DNA from 2 places in the Methylocaldum szegediense genome. Region 2 is predicted to be linked to the other one. Evidence: riboswitches for the same ligand, from Rfam matches in the RefSeq annotation. Region 2 holds a riboswitch; the other holds the start of a gene.
The links. Region 2 has a riboswitch for cyclic di-GMP ahead of QEN43_RS05140 (VPLPA-CTERM sorting domain-containing protein). Riboswitches for the same ligand answer to the same signal wherever they lie in the genome.
Positions count from the first base shown of each region.

Region 1: it holds a riboswitch for cyclic di-GMP, as region 2 does, so the genes downstream of both, QEN43_RS08580 (hypothetical protein) here and QEN43_RS05140 (VPLPA-CTERM sorting domain-containing protein) in region 2, are expected to answer to the same signal.

Region 1 covers NZ_OX458333.1:2,026,273-2,030,362, forward strand. Annotated here, with positions in the region: gene QEN43_RS08570 (ABC transporter permease) at 1-275, shown strand, start outside; gene QEN43_RS08575 (ABC transporter ATP-binding protein) at 272-1,009, shown strand; cyclic di-GMP riboswitch class I at 1,605-1,692, shown strand; gene QEN43_RS08580 (hypothetical protein) at 1,779-1,985, shown strand; gene QEN43_RS08585 (M12 family metallo-peptidase) at 2,180-3,619, shown strand; gene QEN43_RS08590 (PEP-CTERM domain protein) at 3,802-4,090, opposite strand, start outside.
Region 2 covers NZ_OX458333.1:1,221,488-1,225,577, forward strand. Annotated here, with positions in the region: gene QEN43_RS05135 (hypothetical protein) at 114-992, shown strand; cyclic di-GMP riboswitch class I at 1,272-1,360, shown strand; gene QEN43_RS05140 (VPLPA-CTERM sorting domain-containing protein) at 1,472-2,350, shown strand; cyclic di-GMP riboswitch class I at 2,649-2,737, shown strand; gene QEN43_RS05145 (hypothetical protein) at 2,853-3,755, shown strand.

The DNA of each region.
Region 1 (4,090 bases), 800 kb from region 2:
GGTATAAGACTCTACGCCATATCGTTTGGCCGCAGCTGTATCCCTTCTTTATCGCCGCCTCTCGCACCGGTCTTGCGCTCATTTGGAAGATCATTTTGGTCGTAGAGCTTCTCGGGCGCAGCAACGGCATGGGATTTCAGTTGCACCTGTTCTTTCAGATGTTCAACGTGTCTGCCATTCTCGCTTACACCATCGCCTTCGTCGTTGTCATTCAGTTGATCGAGGTCGGGATACTCAAGCCCCTCGATCGCCATGCCCAGAGGTGGCGCCGATGACTGCGATTCAAATCCAAATCGTCAGAAAAACCTATCGACCCAAAGGAGAGACGGAAGCTCCCCTAATACTTAAAGACTTGTCCATAAGACTCGGTTCCGGCGAGTTCGCCTGCCTCGTCGGCCCATCAGGGTGCGGCAAAACAACGTTACTAAATATAGCAGCCGGACTGGACCGGGATTTTGAAGGCTCAGTCCGAATCGAAACCGACACGGATAAACCACACATCGGTTATGTCTTTCAGAATCCGCGCCTTATTCCTTGGCGCACGGTACGGGAAAACATCGAACTGGCTCTCCCGAAGGAGGCAGATCCCGCCTACATCGATCATCTTTTCGAGGTGGTCGGGCTTGCCGACGCCCAGAATGTTTTTCCGGAACGGTTGTCGTTGGGCATGAGCCGCCGCGTCGCCTTAGTGCGCGCGTTCGCCGTCAACCCTGACCTCTTGCTCATGGACGAACCGTTCGTGTCCCTCGACCCACCCACTGCCCGCCGTGTCCGCGAATTGGTGGTCACGCTCTGGCAGGAACGTCCGCACACGGTGCTGTTCGTCACCCACGATCTCCGCGAAGCGATAGAACTCGCCGACCGCCTGATCTTCTTATCGTCGCAGCCCACTTCCGTAATTTGCGATATTCCAGTGGATATCCCACGTCTAGAACGGAACGAGACTGCGATAGAAACATTCCGTCAGCAGCTTTATGCCGACCACGCAGTTATACGAACGCTGCTCTAAGCCGGTGTCGCCAACTAGCATGGTCGGGTAAATAACCGACCAGCAGCGTGTTTCCTCATTTTCTTATTGCAATACAGGGTCGCGTGCAACCTTAGGCTGTTGCCGGACGGAGACGATTCTTCGTTCAACCGGGCCATCTGAGGCGCCCTTCTTCTGATGTCACCCCCGCTCTACCTTCGAGATTTCAAGCATTCGGAAGGTTGACCAGTACCGTACAAACCGGTTGGCATACAGCATGCTATAACCGCCACGACCCTAGATCACGCTTGACCTACGTTGGCGGCAAGCCGTGGACTCCACGTACCTTCAAGGAAACTCTGAAGAAGGCTTCCGATTGGCCCGTTCCGAGCCTTTCGGCTTAGCTCAAGACAGTCCTGTCGAAGGGCATGAGCGGAATCCACTCGTTCAGAGCTTCGCGGGGCGACACCGGGCGAGCGGATTACGGGTCACGGCCAACATAGAAAGAAAAAGAATAGTCAACAGGCACATGAAACAGCCGACATCATTTTTTTGCCGACTCGATCACACAAATTCCAGAAATTTAGACCATTCTTATTGCTACACAGAAATCAAGCTGCCGACTGAACGCCGTTTGATCTGAAAAAGGCAAAACCATCGAAAGGTGGTGACGCAAAGTTACCGGTCTACGGGAGCCAGCCTCCTATGACAGCGGGATTGCCAGTTCAAGTCGAACATTGCTTCGACTCGTCCGTCCCTGCGGGTTTCCCGAGACCTTCGCCGTCAACTCGACTCCCTAGGGGACTTTAACGTGAACAACAAGCCTCAACATCCTCAATTCACTACCACACGCCGCAAGAATTTCCTGGGACTGGCCGGCGCGTTTGTAGCTGCAGTGTCCACTGCAGATGTTGTCCATGCGGCACCGCCTCAACGCTTATTCAGCGACACGAATCTGACCCTGCCTGTGCAGGCTAAGGCGCCGATCAAAGCCATCAAGGGCGCGGACGGGGTGTAGCAATCGACTTCAATGCGGTAAAAGCGGATACGCTCACCCTCGAACTGTTCGACGACACCACGGTTACCGCCATCCGCGATCGCATCGAAGATATCGACGGCCGTTTATCCTGGGTCGGTCATATCGAAGGACAAGAGGGCAGCAGCGAGGTGATTCTCTCCGTTCGGGGACGAGCGATGTTTGGAACCGTTGTGATGGATGACGGCAGAATGTTCGAGATCGCTTACGCCGGCAATAAAACGCATACCGTTCGCCAGATCGATCCCAGCAAAACGGCCCCTAATGCTGAACCCATCGAACCGGATATCGGCTCCGCCAACGATTTAGGCGGTACATCGACGTCCTTGGACGCCCCCTTCACCGCGGCCGCCAGCACCGGGCAAGTCATCGATCTGCTGGTGGTATACACACCCAAGGCCCGTGCCAATGCCGGAGGACAAGACGGCATTGAAGCCAAGATCATCAACGCCGTTACCAAAGCCAATCAGGCCTACTTGAACAGCCAAATCGACATGCAGCTGAACTTGGTAAAAATGGCCGAAGTCAGCTACACCGAGACGGGCGACATGTCCAAAAGCTTGTCGGATGTCCAAGGCACTAACGACGGCAAAATGGATGAGGTACACGCCTTGCGTAACCAATACGGAGCCGACCAGGTGGCACTGATAACGACCGATAGCAACTACTGCGGTATCGCCTATGTGATGACAAGCTTGGGGTCCTGGTTTGCTCCGTATGCCTTCGCCGTCGTGCATGACGATTCCAAGTACAACTGTCTCAGCAACCATAGCCTCGCGCATGAGCTAGGTCATAACCAAGGCAATACCCACGATCCAGACAATTCGTCCAATGCCGGCGTTTTCCCTTATTCGTATGGCTACCGGCTATGCGGGGTATTTCACGATGTCATGTCCTACGCTTGCAATTCGCCGCGGGTCCCGTATTTCTCTAACCCCAACGTCTATTACAACGGACAGCCAACCGGCGTTGCGAACTACCAGGACACTGCCCGTTCCATGAACGGAACCGCCGCCACCGTCGCCAGCTTCCGGCCCTCGGTCACTACGACGCCTACGGTTCCGACTGCCCCGACGAGTTTGGCAGCATCGACTCAATCATCCAGCACCATCGTCCTGACTTGGGCGGATAAGTCAAACAACGAAACCGGATTCAAAGTGCAGCGCTCTCAGGATGGGGTAAATTGGAGCGAAATCGCTTCGCTCGGCGGTAATGTCACCAGCTTCACCAACACCGGTCTTAACGCGGGCACTAAATATTCCTATCGCGTCTACGCCTATAACAGCGTCGGCAACTCCGCCTTCTCCAATACCGCATCGGCAACCACGACGGCTAACAGCGTCGATACAACGCCGCCTACGGTTAAAATCACTAGCCCCTCCAATGGCATAACAGTCAGTAATCCAACCAAAATTACCGGCAGTGGCAGCGATAACGTCAAACTGAAAGAGTTGAAGCTAGCCATCGACGGCGCCGTGACGGCTTCAACCAGCGGCAGCTCGATCTCCTACAACTGGACTACGAACAAGGTCGCCAAAGGACCGCACACGATCACGCTGATTGGCACCGATACGGCGGGTAACATGAGCCAGACTTCGATTCAGGTGTATAAATAAAGCGTTTAGCAAGGTCTGGCGTATCCAAAGATGTTCTCTAAAGAGAGCCCATCGATCAATTTAGAAGCGAAGAGTGGCAATCGGTTTCGGTGGTCACAATAAACTTCGATTCATCTTTAACAAGACACACAAAAAAACGCCGGTCACTGACCGGCGTTTTTGATTAACCCTCGAAACCTGAATCAAACTTTCCTTCTTCTGATCGTTGCCCGTAATCCGAGAACGCCTGCAACCAAGAGGGACAGAACGCCAGGCTCGGGTACAGGGTTATCACCGCCAGTTGGGGGAGGGTCATCAGGGCCAGTTGGGGGCGGAACAAGGGGCTCCTGAATCCAGATATTCTCGGAAAGAAGTTTGTCCACTTTTTTGCCTGAACCATCCAGAAAACGCATCTTTATGCTCGCCGGGTCATCGGTTGTACCTTCGAACCCGAAGAATTGGCCGGCAGCCACGGTGATCTCAAAAGTCCAG
Region 2 (4,090 bases):
GTCCCTTGCATTCGACCACCATGTCTCTTTTGTGCCGCGGCTGAGAGCGTCCGGGCAGTGAGGCGTGAAGGTTGGCAGCAACCTATCCCAAATTTCAACGTGCGGGAATCCTTATGAAAAAAACCAGACTAGCCAAAGCGATCGCGACGGCCGTTGCCGGCTCGGTGCTCTCCTTAGCAGCTGTTGACGCGGCATCGGCACACACCATGTACAACACTTACAACGCGGGAACCGCTCCTGACGAAGGAGGTACCGACGGCTGGGTCTATGGCGGCCCGAATAACCCGACTTATCCGGTTGCAACGCCCGGGTGGGTCGGAACGGCCAGCCCAACGACGCTGCCGTTCGGTTATTCAGGGCGGGCGGCACTGAATTGGGCGGCGGAACTCCATGCTGCAGGCGACTCGCTGGAAATTTCGAGAGCGGACGCGCTAGCGAGGTACGGCGTTGCTGCGGACATCGATACCGGCAAAGGGGCCTGGCAGGACGCGTCCGCGACCCCGCAAGGTTGGTCGCATAACACCGATATCGGACTATTCAGATCGCATGTCGATGCATACGTCACCCTGAATCTCTCGGGCGTCAACTCGGTCATCGCTAATTTCGGCATCACCATTTTCGAGGGCATGGACCTCGGATTGGACAACGGTACGGAAGACCCGTACTACAGCCATCACGCCGTGTGGAATAAACCGAGCGACCTTCTGGATTTCACCGCCGACAATCCATTCGGAACCACGGGCCTAACTTACCTGACTCATAGTGCAAACGTCGATGCGGTCAATGGTCTGACGTTCTTCGCGGAGGCAGGCAAGATTTATTCGATTTTCCTAGGCGGAAGCGGCGGAAGATCGTGGATGTTGGACAGGGACGAATACGTGCTGACCATAACATCTTCCCCGGTACCCATACCCGCCGCGTTCTGGTTGTTCGGCAGCGCATTGCTCTCACTGAGATTTTTCGGAAAGCGGTTTAAGGACGTTGGCGCCTAACTCGTCAAGAGACGAACACGATACGCTTCGTCGAATGCCCCTGGTTCCGGCTCAGCATCTGCGGGAATACCCGGAGCCGAACTAAGGGAAATAACACAGTGTTTGAGTTCAAATCATAGAAATACTTGCAAATCAAAAACATAGATATGGCACTGTCATTGCTGCCGATTTAGGGTCTTTTCGAATTCCAATTCAGATTCGGATGGACTGCGTGCTACGGGAAACCCGGATATCGATGCCGGAGGAGTGGATGTCGGACCGTAGCGGGACGGAGTGCCTTTTTGCGCCTGCCACCCCCGCCGTGAGGCGGGTTCGGAAAGCCACGGGTCTCGGTGCCCTGAAGTATTCGAGACGGCCGGGCCGCCTCCCTGGGTGATGGGGAGACCGCAATGGCTTCCGCTTTCGTCGGAAGCATTGTGGACATCGCTGCCTATGTGAAACAGAGACAAAACTCCATAGAACAGCATGAGGGAATTGCAATGTCCTATAACAAAAACAAATTAGCAAAGGCGGTAACTACAGCTCTCGCCGGTACCATCCTATCCGTGGGCGCCGTTTCTGCCGAGGCGCATACCATGTACAACACCTTCACCACTACCGATCCTTCGGAGACGGATGGCTGGGTGTATGGCGGCGTAGGAAACCCGTCTTATCCGGTCGCGTCACCCGGATGGGTGGGAACCGAAAGCCCGACCACGTTGCCTTTCGGTTATGCCGGCAAAGCTCATCTCAACTGGGCGGCCGAGCTTCATAACGCGGGCGACTCGCTGGAAATCTCGAGCGCGGACGCGCTAGCGAGGTATGGCGTTACTGTGGAAATCGATACCGGCGCAGGGGCTTGGCAGGATGCCAGCGCAACGCCGACCGGCTGGAAACATCAGACCGATATCGGTTTGATCATGGCGCACGAAACCATGTGGGTGACCCTGAACCCCTCGGTCGTGACGGGGACCGGTTACGACATTCAAAATTTCGGCATCACCGTTTTCACCGGCATGGATACCAATACCGGTAGTTATTCCCACCATGGCGCCTGGAATTGTCCTGAATGTGCGACGCCGAGACCTTACGAAGCCGATAATCCGTTCGGCACAGTTGGTTTGACCTATCTGACGCACGATGGCACCGTCGACGCTGTAAACGGTTTGACCTTTCTGGCCGAGGCGGGTCAGGTTTACTCGATCTACTTGGGTGGGGCCGGCGTCGGGCATTGGGGATCGAATATCGCCGAATACAGGCTGCTGATCAGCACCGCTCCGGTTCCTATTCCCGCCGCCGTTTGGTTGTTCGGCAGCGCGCTGGCCGGCATAGTCACGATCGGATATCGCCGCAAGAACGGCACGCCTAGCCTCGCCTGAGTAAACGCGGCAATGACGGACGCGTCCATCATCTCCTCTAGCATCTAAAACAACCGGGCGAATTGTGTGGAATCACCTATCGCTTTGTGTGTTTTGCCCTGGTCGTGGCGTTTGAATGAGGTTTATATGGCTGATTTAACGTCACTTTTTCGTGGCATGTTTGTTGTTTTGGATGTCAGTGCGAAGTTCGCTGCATGGCGGGCTCGAGTCTGAGCGTGATAGCAAGGATCGGTAAGGATAAGGAGTCGACCGGCACGGAGTGCCCGAAGGACCGTTGTCGGACGGACCGTTATGGGTCCGTTCCAATCGCCACACCCGCCGCGAGGCGGGGTCGGAAAGCTTCGGGTCTCGACGCCGAGAAGCGTTCGAGATGGCCGGGCCGCCTCCCGTGTGATGGGGAGGACTGCGGCGCAGCTCCATTGGCACGGTGAGGCGCCGCGGACATCACTGTTAACGAGTGTTTCGGACGAGACCACTAACAGTGACGGGGACGAATCATAATATGAAAACCACCGTAACAGTACTGGCCTTGATAGGCGCAGTAGGTGGCGCAGTGTCGACTACTTCGGCGCACGCTCACGCCACGTTCAATATCGCGGGTTACGGCGACGGCGCAGCCGGCAGCATCAACGGCAACGATGGTACGCCCGGTACTGATGCCGGCGGGGTCTGGACGAACGGAGGCGTCGGTTATACCGGAGCGCTGCCGGTCATGTGGTACGCCGGAATGCACAGTGCGACCAGCACTCGCACCATCGAAACCGGTACACCGACGTCAGCCAACGGCAACAGCCTACAGCGGCAGATCGCCGATTTTAACGCGAGTAACGATTCGGACCTCCCTACGGACCGAATGCTCCGGGTCGGGGGTTCGTCCTGGTCCGATCCGGCCAACGGCGGACAAGGTTGGGGACATGGTTTGGATTTCGGGCTGATCCATTGGTCCTGCGGCGGAAGTGTGCAGGGCTGTCTCGATGCCGGCATCTCAGGCTTTAAGCTCACTTTGGCAGACGACCTCGCTGATGGCGGCGCTAATCTCAAGCTTGGCTACGCGCTTTACGGCGGTTGGGATAGAGGATCCGAGGCGTTCAGGCATGACACCTTTGTCACCTCGCCGGTCCCGGTAAGCAATCCACTCGGCTCCAACGATCTCACCCTCATTGGTTGGGGGGTGGCATCTGCGGTCGGGGAAACCCTGTCGCAGACATTCGACCTCAATACCCACCACGGCGGCGAGTACACCGTCATCATCGGCGCTTTGGGGGGCGTAGACGGCAACTATCAGCTGACCATAGAACCAGTGGTTCAGCCGGTTCCGATTCCGGCCGCCGTTTGGCTCTTCGGTAGCGCCTTGGTAGGCGTAGTCACTATCGGGTGGCGCGCGCCACGACCGACCGCGACATAGTTGGACGCGCGGAGCTTGAACTCGCCCAGGCGGAACGGCTCCCCGGGCGTACCTGAGCAATTTCTCCGAGGACCAGTCGAAATGCCCCGTTTCATCAGACCACGAGCTGCACTAGTCCAGGGCGGCACAGGCGGCATTTTCGGGCGTTGGCGTTTTTGCCGGGTGTTGCAGCCGTACTTGAACGAAAAACACGAGCGTAACGACAGGATCGTCGAATGCCGGTGGAGTCGGATACCGATACGTCCTTGCGACAGACGCAGCATTACCACCGCATGGGGCCTGGCGGTTGGTGTATCCACCGCCGCGTGGTCGGCATAGCCGTCCGGCAGCTACGC